Regions from separate parts of the Massilia phyllosphaerae genome, predicted to be linked through region 2. Evidence: riboswitches for the same ligand, from Rfam matches in the RefSeq annotation. Region 2 holds a riboswitch; the other holds the start of a gene.

Region 1 (7,823 bases), on a different contig from region 2:
GATGCGGTCGGCTTCGGAACCCGGTTCCACGATCAGCGGCACGCGCACCGACGGCGACAGCTTCATTTCGCCGCGCAGGTTGCGGGTGGCGTCGGTCAGCTTCTTGAACTGGTCCATCCAGGCTTCGGCGCCTTCGTCGATCATCGCTTGGTCGGCGACCGGGTAGGGCTGCAGCATGATGGTGTCGCCCGTCTTGCCGGCCAGCGGCGCGACTGCATGCCACAGCTGCTCGGTCACGAACGGGATGATCGGGTGCGCCAGGCGCAGGATCACTTCCAGCACGCGCAGCAGGGTGTGGCGGGTGGCGCGCTGCTGCGCCTCGGTGCCTTGCTGGACCTGGACCTTGGCCAGTTCCAGGTACCAGTCGCAGTACTCGTCCCACACGAACTTGTAGATCGCGTTGGCGATGTTGTCGAAGCGGTAGTCCTCGAAACCTTTCGCTACTTCGAGTTCGACGCGGTTCATCAGCGAGATGATCCAGCGGTCGGCCTGCGACAGGTCTGCCGGGTCCGGCTTGCCGCAGTCTTTTCCTTCGGTGTTCATCAGCACGAAGCGGGTGGCGTTCCACAGCTTGTTGCAGAAGTTGCGGTAGCCTTCGGCGCGGCCGAGGTCGAAGTTGATGTTGCGGCCCAGCGAGGCGTAGCTGGCCATCGTGAAGCGCACGGCGTCGGTGCCGAAGGCCGGAATTCCGTCCGGGAACTCCTTCCTCGTGGCTTTCGCGATCTTATCAAGAGCGCGCGGGTCCATTAGGCCGGATGTGCGCTTGGTCACCAGCGACTCGACGTCGATGCCGTCGATCAGGTCGATCGGATCGAGCGTATTGCCCTTCGATTTCGACATCTTCTGGCCCGACGAGTCGCGCACCAGGCCGTGCACGTACACGGTCTCGAACGGTACCTTGCCGGTGAAGTGCGCGGTCATCATGACCATGCGCGCGACCCAGAAGAAGATGATGTCGAAGCCGGTCACCAGCACCGACGACGGCAGGAACATCTTCATGTCCGGGGTCTCTTCGGGCCAGCCCATGGTCGAGAAGGGCACCAGCGCCGACGAGAACCAGGTATCGAGCACGTCGTCGTCACGGCGCAGCGCGCCGGTGATGCCGGCGGCTTGGGCCTTGGCCTGCGCTTCTTCTTCGTTGCGGGCAACGACGATCTGGCCGTCCTCGGCATACCAGGCCGGGATGCGGTGGCCCCACCACAGCTGGCGCGAGATGCACCAATCCTGGATGTTGCCCAGCCACTGGTTGTAGGTGGTGGACCAGTTCTCGGGCACGAACTTGATCTCGCCATTCGCCACTTTTTCGAGGGCGACTTCGGTGATCGACTTGCCCGGATTGAAGGTGCCTTCCGGCGCCGGCTTGCTCATCGCGACGAACCACTGGTCGGTCAGCATCGGCTCGATGACGACGCCGGTGCGGTCGCCGCGCGGCACCATCAGCTTGTGCGGCTTGACCTGTTCCAGCAGGCCTTGCTCTTCGAGGTCGGCGACGATCTTCCTGCGCGCGGCAAAGCGGTCCAGGCCGCGGTAGGCTTCGGGCGCGTCGTCGACGATCTTCGCTTCCAGCGTCATGATCGACAGCATCGGCAGCTTGTGGCGCTGGCCGACCGCGTAGTCGTTGAAGTCGTGCGCCGGCGTGATCTTCACGCAGCCGGTGCCGAAGGCCTTGTCCACATACTCGTCGGCGATGATCGGGATCTCGCGGCCAACCAGCGGCAGCTTCAGCATCTTGCCGACCAGGGCGGTGTAGCGCTCGTCGGTCGGGTCGACCGCGACGGCGACGTCGCCCAGCATGGTTTCCGGACGGGTGGTGGCGACCGTCAGGTGGCCGCTGCCGTCCGCCAGCGGGTACTGGATGTACCACATCGAGCCGTCTTCTTCCTGCGAGTCGACTTCCAGGTCGGAGACGGCGGTGCCCAGCACCGGGTCCCAGTTGACCAGGCGCTTGCCGCGGTAGATCAGGCCCTGCTCGTACAGGCGCACGAAGACTTCGGCCACGGTTTTCGAGCGCGGCTCGTCCATCGTGAAGTATTCGCGGTTCCAGTCGGCGGAAGCGCCCAGGCGGCGCATCTGGCCGGTGATGGTGCTGCCCGACTTTTCCTTCCACTCCCAGACTTTTTTGACAAATTCCTCGCGGCCGAGGTCATGGCGCGAGATCTTCTGGGCGTCCAGCTGGCGCTCGACCACGATCTGGGTCGCGATGCCGGCGTGGTCGGTGCCCGGGATCCAGGCGGTGTTAAAGCCACGCATGCGGTAGTAGCGGGTCAGGCCATCCATGACGGTCTGGTTGAAGGCGTGGCCCATGTGCAGGGTGCCCGTCACGTTCGGCGGCGGCAGCTGGATGCTGAACGACGGCTTGCCGGCGTCCATGGTGGCGGCGAAGTAGCCGCGCTGTTCCCATTCGGTGCGCCAGAATTGTTCGATATCGGCTGGCTCGAAAGACTTTGCTAATTCCATGATTGGCGGTCGGGGGTAAAGGGTAAATATAGCGAAACGGCCATTATAAATGACGGGAGCGCCGAAGCGCTCCCTGCTTGATTACCGCTTATTGCCCGCTTATTGTCACCCTTTGCCGCTTTTTTAAGCGGATCAGAACGCTGCGCGCAGCGTCAGCCGCAGCGTGCGCCGCTCCACCGGGTGGGTGTGGATGTCGTCGACGCCCTCGGCCGGCTCGCCCGGCAGGCGCGAGGTGTAGTAATAGTCGACGTCGCTGGCCCTGCGGTCGAACAGGTTGAACACGTCGGCCGTCAGCCGCCAGCGGCGGTCCAGGCGGTAGCCGGCGCGCAGGTAGGCGATCGCCGTGGTGGCCGAGCGCACGCTGTTGTCTTCCACCAGCGGCCGTGGCCCGAAATAGCGCAGCTGGAAGGCGCCCGACCAGGGGCCGAGGTCGTTGACGGTGGCGCCGAACGAGGCGACCCGCTCGACCGCCCCCGGGACGTGGTCGCCGGCCGGGTCGAAGCCGGTGTAGCGGGCGGTCGATGCCGCCAGGTCGAGATCCAGCAGCAGCCAGCGGCTGGCCACGTAGTGATTGTTCCACTCGATGCCGGCGCGCTTGCTGGCGCGGCTCGGCGCGGTGTCGCCGGCGTCGCCCGAGAACACCAGTTCGGAGCCGGAGCGCAGGCCCCACAGCGCGATCGAGGTTTGCAGGCCCGCGACGATCTCGCTGCGCAGGCCGATCTCGGCGCCGCGGGTCTTCACCAGCGGCGTGACCGGCTCGACCGGCTCGCGCGCGCGCGGCGACAGCCGGGCCGTGGTGCCGCGCGCATCGTTGCTGTGAAAGCCTTCGCCGTAGTTGGCGAAGAATTCGGTCTTGTCCCATGGGCCGAGCACGAACGACAGCTTGGGCGAGGCGATGTGGTCGTCCGCGCTGCCGGCATTCTCGGCGATCGAGCTGCCGACCTTGAAGCGGTAGCGGTCGTAGCGCACGCCGGCGATGGAACGCAGCCACGGCGTCCATTGCACGGTGTTCTGGAACCACAGCGCGGCGCTGGCCTCCGACACCTGCGATTCGGCGATGGTGTCCAGCACGCGCTGGCGGGCGGTGGCGTACAGGCCGAGCGGGGCGATGCGGTCGAAGCGGCCCTGGATGCCGACGGCGTTGTTCATGGCGCGCTCGCCGAGCCGGCCGAACCAGGTGTGCGACAGATCGAAGCCGCCCATCTTGCGCCGTTCGGTCTGCAGGAACTGGTCGCCGTTCACCGGGTCGTCGAGGTAGTAGGTGAAGTCGTTGTACAGCGCCAGGTCGGAGCGCACCGCGTAGACATGCGCTTCGGTCAGCGTGTCAAGGCCGCGGCGGCGCCATTCGCCAGACAGGCTGTAGCGTGCCGTGCTGCCGCCGTCGCTGGGATCGACCGCGGCGAACCGGTCCAGGCTGCCGTCCTGCACCGCGCGCAGCGGAATCTGGCTGGTGGCGTGCCAGGCACCCTTGTAGCCCATCGCGGTCAGGCTGAAACGCTCGGCGGCGGTGCCGGCGCTGTAGCGCAGCAGGGCCGACGATTTGTGGAAAGCTTCCGGCGTCTGCCATGGGCCGTCGTTGTGCGCCAGTTCCAGCGCATACAGCAGGGTGCCGTTGCCGGCGCCGGTGGAGCCCGTGACCAGGCCGCGGCGGTAGGCGTTGGCGCCCGCGGTTAGGGCGGCGACGCCTTCGTCCAGCCTGTCGGCCAGGCCCAGGTGCGCGGAGCCGACCGAGGCGAAATCGCCTTCGTCGGCGTAGTAAGGGCCCTTGCGGTAGTGGATGTTCTTGACCAGTTCGGGGATCAGGAAATTCAGGTCGGTATAGCCCTGGCCATGCGCATGGGTGCGCATGTTGACCGGCATGCCGTCGACGAAGGTGGCGAAGTCGGTACCGTGGTCGAGGTTGAAGCCGCGCAGGAAGTACTGGTTGGCCTTGCCGTCGCCGCTGTGCTGGGTGACGATCACGCCGGGCACGAATTCGAGCACTTCGCCCGGCCGCAACGCCGGGCGGCTGGCAATCAATGCCGCCGTCACGCTGCCTTCGCTGGCGGCGTCGGAAGTGCCGACGCCGTTGTCGTAGTGGCCAAGCACGCGGACCGTGTTCTGGGTTTCCTGTGGCGGGTTCTCCGCCGGTTGTTGCGCATGCGCGTGCGCGGCCGCGCACAGCGCCCCGGCGACGCCGAGTATCACTCTGGTTTTCATAGGATGGATGTCAAGCTGCCGCCGCACCCACTTCCCCGTAAGCGCGGCTGAACGGTGCGCGCCGCCTCGCGGCCGCGCGTACCACCTGTCTGGCCGGTATCCGGGCTGGCAAGGCGGACCATCTCGCCTTCCCATGCTGTTAAGAGCCTGTCTCAGCAGGCGGAAGTCGCTGCTGGCGCGCCTGACGAGCGTGAGCGGCGTTGTTCGTCGTCGCATGGATCACCATGCTTCCTCCTCACGCCTTGCTCACACTCGCCATCCATCGCCATCCGCTTCTTCCCGCCTGCCGAGACAGGCTCTTGTGCACAGTGGCGTTCGAGATGGCCTGTCGTCAGCGACGACGCTTGCTTACCGTTGCGGGGGCAGCACACCCTGGCCTGCCGGTGGAACCGGCGCGGCCATGTGTTTCCCGTTTAACTGCGCGCTCGAGACAAGCGCGCGGGCACCAAACGCCGTCATTATAGTTGAGGCACCGTGGCGGCCGGTCAAAGCGCCGCGTACCAGCCCGCATACGGCGTGTTGGCCACCAGCTTGCGGTTGAAATCCGGTGCGCCGTCGTTCCACCAGACCGGGCCGCGTTCGCCCAGGCCGCGCTTGGCGTCGTCGACCGCGGCGCGGGCGCGCCGTTCGGCCTCGGGGTCGGCGGCCTTCTTCGCCGCGCCGACCTGGCGCCGGGCCTGCATCAGCGCATTGACCAGTGCCTGGCGCTGCGCCGGATCGAGATCGGGATTGCTCATGCGCCAGAGGCGGTCCTTGACGACGAAGTAGCGACCGTCCGGGGTGCTGGGGTAGTTGGCAGGGCTGGGCATGGGTCCACTATACGCAAAGAGGCTCATTGGCTGCGTCCGTCAGCGCCTGCGCGGGTGTACCATGCGGTTTCACCCGACTCCCTGGACGCCGCGATGCGCACGCCGACGACACGCCTCCTGTTCCCGCTCCTGGTCCTGCATTGCGCAGCCGGCTTCGCCTGCGCCATCGTCCCGCCCGAAAAGCAGGCCGAGACGCATGCGAAACACCTTGCGGCCTACAAGGCCGAAGTGGCGGCGGTCAAGGAGGAAGCCGACCTGATCTTCATGGGTTCGCTGAGCACGCTGACCTCGACCCCGGAAACCGTGACGTTAGCGTCGGGACAGTCCCGGGTGCTGCAGCACCACCAGGCGGTATTCCTGCCGTGGGAGCAGATCAAGGGCGTATACCGCGACGGCCAGGTGCTCGACTACACTACCGACAAGAACCGGGTAATGGTCGGCTGCGGTCCGGCATTCCGGACCCTGCCGAAGGAAAACGGGGCAGGGGAGGTCTACCTGGTGTACGCCCGCGAGGGCAGGATTCTGCGCACCAATCATATTCCGATGGATGCGCAGGTCCTGAGCGGCTACGAGGAAGCGGCCTTCCTGCGCGGCGGCGAGTAGCGGCGCTTAGTTTTCGCAGCCCACGACTTGATGCTGTCGCAGGCGGCTTTGGTCTGCACCAGGCCGTCGCCGTACTTTACAAAATTGATTGTCAATCGTGCGCGCGGGATGTTGCGTTATCGCTGGAATATGCAATTTGATTGACGAAGCGCCTTGCCGGCATGCTATATTTTTGGCCGTCGGATTTCGGTCATGTGGCATTGCATCCGCAATGATCGATTCACTTCCTTCTTCACGCGAGAACGATAACAATGAACGCGACCCTTTCCCCCCGCCGCCTGGTCCTGCTGGTCGACGACGATGCCATCCTGCTGGAATACCTGTCCACCGTCCTGAAGCATGCCGGCTACGACACGCTGGAAGCCGCTTCCGCGCCCGAGGCGCTGCAACGCATCGCCGAGCGCGAAGGCGACATCGCGCTGGCCCTGCTCGACATCAACATGCCCGGCATGTCCGGCCTCGACCTGGCGCGCCGCCTGAGGGACCACACCCAGGTCGCCTTCATGTTCCTGTCCTCGGTCGACGACGCCGAAACCGCGCGCCAGGCCGCCAGCCATGGCGCGGTCGGCTTCGTGGTCAAGCCGGTCGACGCCGCGCGCTTGCTGGCGGCCTTCGAATCGGCGCTGGCGCGCGCCGACGAGATCCGCCAGCTGCGCCGCACCGAAGCCAACCTGAACGCGGCGCTGGCCGCCGGCCGCGAAACCAGCCTGGCCGTCGGCTTGCTGATGGCGCGCTTCCAGACCGACCGCAACACCGCCTTCGAAGTCCTGCGCGATCACGCGCGCTCGAACCGGCGCAAGGTCAACGAAGTGGCCGAACAATTGATCGCGGCCGAGGAGCTGCTCAACAGCCTGCACGGGGCGTTTGCCGGGCGCCTGCGCAGCAAATAAGCTATTTGGCCGCGGACACGCCGGTGGTGGCGAAGCGTTCGCGGTACAAGGTGGGCGCGATGCCCATCCGTTTCTGGAACACGCGCCGCATCTGCGCTTCGCCGTTGAAGCCGGCGCGTGCCGCCACTGTCTTCAGCGGCAGCGCCAGGTCGGACAGCAATTGCTTGGCGCGCTCGAAGCGGCAGGTTGCGATGAATTCCTGGGTGCTCAGTCCGACTTCCTGCAGGAACACGCGGGCGAAGTGGCGCTCGCTCATCATGGCCTTTTGCGCCAGCTGGGCCACCGACAGCCGTTCGTGCAGGTTGTCCAGAATCCATTTCTGAATGTCGCGGATGCCGGGCCGTGCGGTCCGTTCGCTCAGCAGGTGCGAGCTGAACTGCGACTGGCCGCCGGGGCGTTTCAGGTAGACGACCATGTCGGTGGCGACCTGCAGCGCCAGTTCCTTGCCGAGGTCTTCCTCGACCAGCGCCAGCGCCAGGTCGATGCCGGCGGTGACGCCGGCAGAGGTCCACAGGTGGCCGTCGCGCACGAAGATGGCGTCGGCATCGACCGCCACGCCGGGGTAGTCGGCCTGCAGGGCGGCCGCCACGCTCCAGTGGGTGGCCGCCGCCTTGCCGTCCAGGACGCCGGCGGCGCTCAGGAAGAAGGCGCCGGAACACAGCGCCGCCAGGCGCTGCAGGCGGGTACAGGCACGCGCCACCCAGTCGACGATGGCGCCGCCCTCGGCCAGTGCCCCCCGGATATCGCGCGCACCGACCACGATGGCGGTATGCGGCAAGGCCCGGGGATCGAGCGCCCGGGTGGCCTGCAGCGACATCAGCGTATCGGAAGGGATGTTGCCCTCGCGTGTGGACACGACCTGGAC
Region 2 (7,823 bases):
AAAGCGTGGCTGTGTCGGTCGAGCGGCCGGCGATCCTGGTCTTCGCCGGCGACCACGGCGTGGTGGCGGAAGGCGTGTCCGCCTATCCGCAGGACGTCACTTGGCAAATGGTCGAGAACTTCCTGTCCCAAGGGGCCGCCATCAACGTGTTCGCACGCCAGAACGATTGCGCCTTGCACATCGTCGATGCCGGCGTGGCCCACGAATTCGGTCCGCGCCCTGGCCTGATCGACCGCAAGATCGCCGCCGGCACCCGCAACTTTGCCCAGGCGCCGGCCATGAGCGACGCCCAATGCGCCAGCGCGATCGGCGCCGGCGCAGCGCTGGTGGCCGAGCTGGCGGGCAACGTGATCGGCTTCGGCGAGATGGGTATCGGCAATACGACCGCCGCCGCGGCTTTGATGCACAAGCTGACCGGCATCCCGGTCGCGGCCTGCGTCGGCGCCGGCACCGGGCTGTCGCACGAGGGCGTGCGGCACAAGCAGCGCGTGATCGAAGCCGCGGCCGCGCTGCACGCCACCGCCATCGATCCGCTCGACGTGCTGGCCGCTTTCGGCGGCTTCGAGATCGCGATGATGACCGGCGCCATGCTGCAGGCGGCGCAGCAACGCAAGGTGCTGCTCATCGACGGCTTCATCGTGACTAGTGCCCTGCTGGTGGCGGCGCGCATCGAACCGGCGATCCTCGATTACTGCGTGTTCGCCCACTGCTCGGACGAAGCCGGCCACCGCCGCATGCTCGATGCACTGGAGGCGAAGCCGCTGCTGCAGCTCGGCCTGCGCCTGGGTGAAGGCACCGGCGCCGCCCTCGTCCTGCCGCTGCTGCACGCGGCCGCCAACTTCCTCGACCAGATGGCGACCTTTGCCTCGGCCAGCGTCAGCGAGCAAACCGGCAAGAACGCTGACGACTAAAACCATGCAGCAGATCCGCCTCTTCTTCATCGCGCTGCAATTCTTTACCCGCCTGCCGATCCCGGCCTGGGTCGGCTTCGAGGCCAGCTGGCTGCAGCACGCGTCGCGCTACTTCCCGCTGGTCGGCTGCGTGGTGGCGGCCATCGCCGCCGCCGTCTACTGGGCGGCGGCACTGGTGCTGCCGGCGCCGGTGGCGGCGGTGCTGTCCACCGCCGCCTCGATCTACGCCACCGGCGCCTTCCATGAAGACGGCTTCGCCGATACCTGCGATGGCCTCGGCGGCGGAATGACGCGGGAACGGGTGCTCGAGATCATGAAGGATTCGCGGGTCGGCGCCTACGGTGCGATCGGCATCGTCTGCATGCTGGCCGCCAAGCTCTCGAGCCTGGCGATGCTGCCGCCGCAAGCGGCGATCGCGGCCCTGTTCCTGGCCCACCCGCTGTCGCGCCTGGCGGCGACCTCGCTGATCTGGAAACTCGAGTACGTGCGCGGCGAGGGCAAGGCCAAGCCGCTGGCACAGCAGATGACGGGCGCGGAATTCGCGATCGCCGCGGCGACGGCCCTGCTGCCCGCCGCCGTGCTGCTCGCCGCCGGCCTCACCTCCCCTGCGGCAGTGAGCGGTGCCGTACTGGCCGCGCTGGCCGCAGCGCTGTGGCTGGGCCGCAAATTCGTGCGCCGCCTCGGCGGCTACACCGGCGACTGCCTCGGCGCCGTGCAGCAGGTGGCGGAAGCCCTCATCTATATGACGGTGCTGGCCACGCTCGGCCACGGTGCCTGAGGCGCCGCATGAAGCTGCACCTGGTGCGCCACCCTCAACCCGACGTCGCGCCCGGCCTCTGCTACGGCGCGACCGACGTCCCGGTCGCCGCGGCCGAACTGGCGCGCGTGCAGGCGACGCTGGAAGCGCAAGGCTTGCCCGGTCGCCTGCCGGTGTACGCCAGCCCGCTGCAGCGCTGCGCCCTGCTGGCCCGGCGCCTGCAACCGGCCAGCCTGCACATCGATGCGCGCCTGGCCGAGATGGATTTCGGCCGCTGGGAGATGCGTCCCTGGTCCGGCATCGCGCGCGGCGAAGTCGACGCCTGGGCCGATGACCTGCTCCACCATCGGCCCGGTGGCGCCGAGAACGTGCTCGACGTCGCACGCCGCGTGGCCGGCTTCGTCGACACCGTGCGGACCGGCGCCAGTGCCGACGGGGGCGCGGAAGCACTGGTGATCTGCCATGCCGGCACCATCCGCCTGCTGCTGGCGATGCAGTCCGGCCTGCCCCTGGAACAGGCCGCGCTGCAGGCCGCCGCCACGCCGCACCGCATCGGCTATGGCGAAATTCTGGTGCTGGAGTTCTGACAAGGCGCCGGCGCGACCGTATAATGACGCCGTTTTGGTGCTCGCGCCTGTGCTCACAGGTGCAGTTAAACGGGAAACACGAAGCTCGCGAAGAGTTGAACGTGTGCTGCCCCCGCAACGGTAAGCAAGTGCCGCGTCATGGATGCGGCAACCGTCCTCACACACCACTGTGCGTACGCATGGGAAGGTCGGACGGCCATACTTGCCAGCCCGGATACCGGCCAAAAGGTGGAAGCGCGCCGGCATGCCGTGGCGCTTCTGTTCAATCTGGCCGGCGGGGACGCCGGCTGGTTGTCAAACCAAGAACGACCATCATGCACCACCGAGTTCCACGGCAAGCCGCCGCATTGGCCCTTGCCCTTTCTGCCTCCACCGCCTTCGCTGCGCCCGATTCTGCGCCGGAGACCGTCGTCGTCACCGCCACCCGCACGCCCGAGCGTGCCGACCAGGTCATCGCCGACACCACCGTCATCGGTCGCGACGAGATCGCGCGAGCCGGCGCCGGCTCGGTTGCCGACGTCCTGGCGCGCCAGCGCGGCATCGAGATCGTCCGCAACGGCGGCCCGGGCGCCAGCACCAGCGTGTTCCTGCGCGGCGCCAACAGCAACCAGGTCGTGGTCCTGATCGACGGCGTGCGCATCGGCTCCTCGACCAGCGGCGCGGCCAGCTGGAATGCGATTCCGCTGTCGGCCATCGATCACATCGAAGTCGTCTACGGTCCCCTGAGCACCCTGTACGGCGCGGATGCGATCGGCGGCGTGGTCCAGATCTTCACCCGTAAAAGCGCCGGCGCGCCGCAACTGGACGCCAGCCTCGGCGGCGGCAGCTACGGCACCCGCCAGTACGACGCCGCCATCCATGGTGCGAGCGGCATCGTCAGCTACGCATTCGGCACTGCCCACGAGGAAGCGGACGGCTTCTCCGCGACCCGCCCCGGCGCATTCGGCTACAACCCGGACGACGACGGCTACAGCCGCAACAGCGCCAACGGCCGCATCGCGGTGCGGCTGGCCGAAGGTATCGACGCCGGCGTCCAGTTCCTGAAGAGCCGCCTGCGCGCCCAGTACGACAATGGTGCAGCCGCCTTTGACGCCCGCAACTTCCAGGACATCGACAGCTACGCCGCCTTCCTCGACGGCCGCATCCAGCCCAACTGGCGCAGCAGCCTGCAGTGGGCGCGCTCCAGCGACAGGCTGGGCAACTTCGGCGGCGCCGCGCCCGCGGACGCCAGCCAGATCAACACGCGCCAGGATGAAATCACCTGGCACAATACGTTCGCCATCGGTGCCGACACCCTGCAGCTGCTGGCGGCCCACCGCAAGGAATCCGTGCTGTCCACCTCCGGCGCCGCTACCCCGACCAGTCCCCCGAGTCCGTTGAACGGCAGCCGCGTCACCAACTCGGTGGCCGCTTCCTACGACCTGCGCCGCGGCAGCCACCTGGTCGACCTCAGCGCGCGCAACGACCACTCGGTGTACGGCGCGAAGACCACCGGCGCGGCCGGCTATGCCTACGAATTCAGCCGCCAGCTGCGCGCCAGCGCCAGCGTCGGCACCAGCTTCCGCGCCCCGACCTTCAACGAACTGTATTACCCCGGCTACGGCCTGCCCAGCAACAAGCCGGAACAGGGCCGCAATGCCGAAGCTGCGCTGCGCTACCAGGTATCGGGCGGCGAACTGCAGGCCGGTTACTACCGCAACCGCCTGACCGACATGATCGTCACGGTCAACCCCTGCCCAAGCCGGACCGGCAGCTGCGCCTACAACGTCAACCACGCGCTGCTCGAAGGCTGGACGCTGTCGGCCACCAGCCGGATCAAGGGTATCGACCTGCGCGCCAGTGCCGACTTCCAGGATCCGCGCGACGAGACCACCGGCAAGCAGCTGGCCCGGCGCGCACGCCGTCACGTCAACCTCAGCGCCAGCCACACGACCGGCCGGCTGGAGAGCGGCATCGAACTGCAGGCCTCCGGCCAGCGCTTCGATGACGCCGCCAACAGGAACCGCCTCGGCGGCTATGGCCTGCTGAACCTGACCACCAGCTGGCGTTTCAATCCCGACTGGTCGCTGCTGGTCCGCCTCGACAACGCGGCCGACAAGCGCTACGAACTGGCGCGCAACTACGGCACCGCCGGACGCAGCTGGTTCGCGGCGCTACGCTACGGCGTCCGCTAATCCATTACCAACCGCACCGCATGCATCCAGCCCAAGCCCGTCCTCCGCGTCCATTGCCCCAGCGCGCCCTCCTGATCGTCGGCGCGCTGCTGCTCGCGGCCGTCGCCAGCCTGCTGGTGGCCGGCATGACGGGCTCGATCGCCATCGCACCGGACGAGCTGCCGGCTGCGCTGGTCCAGGTGCTGCATGGCCGGAGCGACTCGATGGCGGCGACGCTGCTGGAGCTGCGCGCCGGCCGCGCCCTCACCGCCTTCGTCACCGGCGGCGCGCTGGCCCTGGCCGGCGTCATGATGCAGGCGCTGCTGCGCAACCCGCTGGCCGATCCATATATATTAGGGATCTCGGCCGGCGCCTCGGTCGGCGCCCTGCTGGCGCTGCTGCTGATGTGCGCGGCGGCCACGGTCGACGCGGCGGCTTTGGCCGGCGCCGTCGGCGTGGCGATGCTTTTGTACCTGTTCGCGCGGCGCGACATGCGCAGCGGCGCCGCTATCGAGGGAGGCACCTCGATGCTGCTGCTGACCGGCGTGATCCTGTCGTCGAGCTGCATGGCGCTGGTCACGCTGATGCTGTCGATCGCGCCCGAGGGACGGCTGCGCAGCATGGTGTTCTGGATGATCGGCGACCTGGCCGGCGCGCCGGTGCGGGCACTGCCCTGGATCGTGCTCGGCGGCGCCCTGCTGTATGCGCTGCGCAGTGCGCGCGCGATGAACGTGGTCGCCCTCCATGCCGACAACGCCGGCACCCTCGGCATCCGCGTCGGCACGCTGCGCAAGGGCCTGTTCTTCGTGTCCGGCCTGCTGACCGCCAGCGCGGTGACCAGCGCCGGCTCGATCGGCTTCATCGGCCTGATCATCCCGCACGCCTGCCGCTTCGCCTTCGGCCCCGACCACCGCGTGCTGATCCCGGCCGCGGTGCTGGGCGGCGGCAGCTTCCTGGTTCTGTGCGACACGCTGGCACGCACCGTGGTCGCGCCGACCCAGCTGCCGGTGGGTGCGATCACGGCCCTGATCGGGGCGCCGGTCTTTCTCTATCAACTGCACCAGTTGCGTAAATGAGGCGCAAATGACGATCGCGACCCGACAACTCGCACTGCGCGCCGGCGGCCGCACCCTGGTGCAGGATCTGGACTGGCAGGTAGGGCAAGGGGAATGCTGGAGCATCATCGGCCGCAACGGCGCCGGCAAGAGCACGCTGCTGCGCACGCTGGCCGGCCTGCGCACGCCCGAAGCCGGCGCGGTCCAGATCGACGGCACCCCGGTCGCGGCCTGGAAGCTGGAAGACCTGGCGCGCCGGCGCGCCTACCTGGCCCAGTCGCGCCACGACGCCTTTGCTTACAGCGTGATCGAGACCGTGCTGTCGGCGCGCCATCCCTACCACGCCAACCGCTACTGGGAAGGCAGCGACGACCACGCGGCCGCCATGCGGGCGCTGGCGGCGATGGAAGTCGACGGCCTGGCGGCGCGCGACGTGCGCACCCTGTCCGGCGGCGAGCGCCAGCGCGTGGCGATCGCCGCCCTGCTGGCCCAGGACACGGCGCTGCTGCTGCTCGACGAACCGGCCAATGCGCTCGACCTGGCGCACCAGGTGCAGGTGATGGGCCTGCTGGCACGCCTGTGCCGGCAGCAGCACAAGACCGTCGTCATGATCGGCCACGACCTGACGCTGGCGCACGGCATCTCGAGCCACGCCCTGCTCCTGAAAGGCGACGGCAGCTGGTACGCCGGCCCGATCGCCGACGCCATGCAGGCCGCGCGCCTGAGCGACACCCTCGGCCACCCGATCGAGACCATCGAACACGGCGGCCGCCGCATCTTCATTCCCCGGGAGACCAACCATGACTGAGCCGACCGACGACACCAATCCGGACACGAGTTTGGATATTAATGAGCGCCACCGCCTGCGCATGGCACGCAAGAAGGCGGTCATCGACGCCAAGATCGCCTCCGCCGACAAGCAGGTCGGCATCATCATCGTCAATACCGGCAACGGCAAGGGCAAGAGCTCGAGCGCCTTCGGCATGGCCGCGCGCGCGCTCGGCCACGGCATGAAGGTCGGCGTGGTCCAGTTCATCAAGGGCGCGATGGCGACCGGCGAAGAGCAGTTCCTGCGCCGCTTTCCCGACGAAGTCAGCTTCCATGCGATGGGCGAAGGCTATACCTGGGAAACCCAGAACCGCGAGCGCGACATCGTCAAGGCGCAGGCAGCCTGGGAGATGGCACGTTCTTTCCTGCGCGACCCCGCCTATGGCCTGGTGGTGCTGGACGAACTGAACATCGCACTCAAGTACCGCTACCTCGACGTGCACGCCGTGATCGCCGACCTGCTCGACCGTCCCGTGATGCAGCACGTGGTGGTGACCGGCCGCGCCGCGCCGCAGGAACTGATCGACGTCGCCGACACCGTCACCGAGATGAACGTGGTCAAGCACGCCTTCAAGGCCGGCATCGCGGCCCAGGCCGGGACGGAGTGGTGATGGGTACCCAAGGCGCGCGCGTTGTCATGGTGGCTGCCATCGCCTCCGGCCAGGGCAAGACCACGATCACCGCCGCCCTGGCGCGCCGCTTCCGGCGCAGCGGGCAGACGGTGCGGGTGCTGAAATGCGGCCCCGACTTCATTGACCCGATGCTGCTCGAACGCGCCAGCGGCGCGCCGGTGCACTCGCTCGACCTGTGGATGGTGGGACCGGAACTGTGCCGCCGGCGCCTGGCTTGCGCCGCGCGCGAGGCCGACGTGGTGCTGATCGAGGGCGTGATGGGCCTGTACGACGGCAAGCCATCCGCGGCCGACCTGGCGCGCGAATTCGGTATCCCGGTGCTGGCCGTGATCGACGCCGGCGCCATGGCGCAGACCGCGGGTGCGGTGGTGCTGGGCCTGCGCGACTACGGGCCCGTGCAGCTGGCCGGCGTGGTCGCCAACCGCGTCGGCAGCGAAGGCCACGCGCGCATGGTGGCGGAGTCGCTACGCGACATCCCTTTATTGGGCACCCTGCCCAAGCAGGCGCGCCGCCTGCCCGAACGCCACCTCGGCCTGGTGCTGCCGGACGAAGTCGGCGACATCGATGCCGTGCTGGATGCGCTGGCCGACGAACTGAAGTTCGACGACGCGGCCTGGGACGCCATGCCGCCGCACTCCTTCGACGACAGCGCCCTGCCGTCGGCGCCGATTTCTCCGCTGCTGGCCGGGAAGACGGTGGCGATCGCGCGCGACGCCGCCTTCTGTTTCCTGTATCCGGCCAACCTCGACACGCTGCGCGCGCTCGGGGCGCAGCTGGCCTACTTCTCGCCGCTGGCGGACCAGCCGGTGCCGGACGGCGCCGATGCGGTCTACCTGCCCGGCGGCTATCCCGAACTGCACGCTGAAACGCTGGCGCAGGCGCAGCACTGGCAAGCATCGA

What was found. Region 2 has a riboswitch for cobalamin ahead of U1H99_RS29845 (TonB-dependent receptor plug domain-containing protein). Riboswitches for the same ligand answer to the same signal wherever they lie in the genome.
Region 1: another riboswitch for cobalamin. It lies ahead of U1H99_RS18390 (TonB-dependent receptor); the one in region 2 lies ahead of U1H99_RS29845 (TonB-dependent receptor plug domain-containing protein).

Annotation. Positions count from the first base shown of each region.
Region 1 covers NZ_JAXSQX010000004.1:568,695-576,517, reverse strand. The annotation lists gene U1H99_RS18395 (valine--tRNA ligase) at 1-2,457, opposite strand, end outside; gene U1H99_RS18390 (TonB-dependent receptor) at 2,590-4,656, opposite strand; cobalamin riboswitch at 4,731-5,121, opposite strand; gene U1H99_RS18385 (hypothetical protein) at 5,142-5,465, opposite strand; gene U1H99_RS18380 (hypothetical protein) at 5,559-6,068, shown strand; gene U1H99_RS18375 (ANTAR domain-containing response regulator) at 6,320-6,958, shown strand; gene U1H99_RS18370 (GlxA family transcriptional regulator) at 6,960-7,823, opposite strand, start outside.
Region 2 covers NZ_JAXSQX010000017.1:5,911-13,733, reverse strand. The annotation lists gene cobT (nicotinate-nucleotide--dimethylbenzimidazole phosphoribosyltransferase) at 1-911, shown strand, start outside; gene U1H99_RS29855 (adenosylcobinamide-GDP ribazoletransferase) at 916-1,689, shown strand; gene U1H99_RS29850 (histidine phosphatase family protein) at 1,698-2,255, shown strand; cobalamin riboswitch at 2,274-2,495, shown strand; gene U1H99_RS29845 (TonB-dependent receptor plug domain-containing protein) at 2,570-4,429, shown strand; gene U1H99_RS29840 (FecCD family ABC transporter permease) at 4,450-5,484, shown strand; gene U1H99_RS29835 (ABC transporter ATP-binding protein) at 5,492-6,271, shown strand; gene cobO (cob(I)yrinic acid a,c-diamide adenosyltransferase) at 6,264-6,902, shown strand; gene U1H99_RS29825 (cobyrinic acid a,c-diamide synthase CobB) at 6,902-7,823, shown strand, end outside.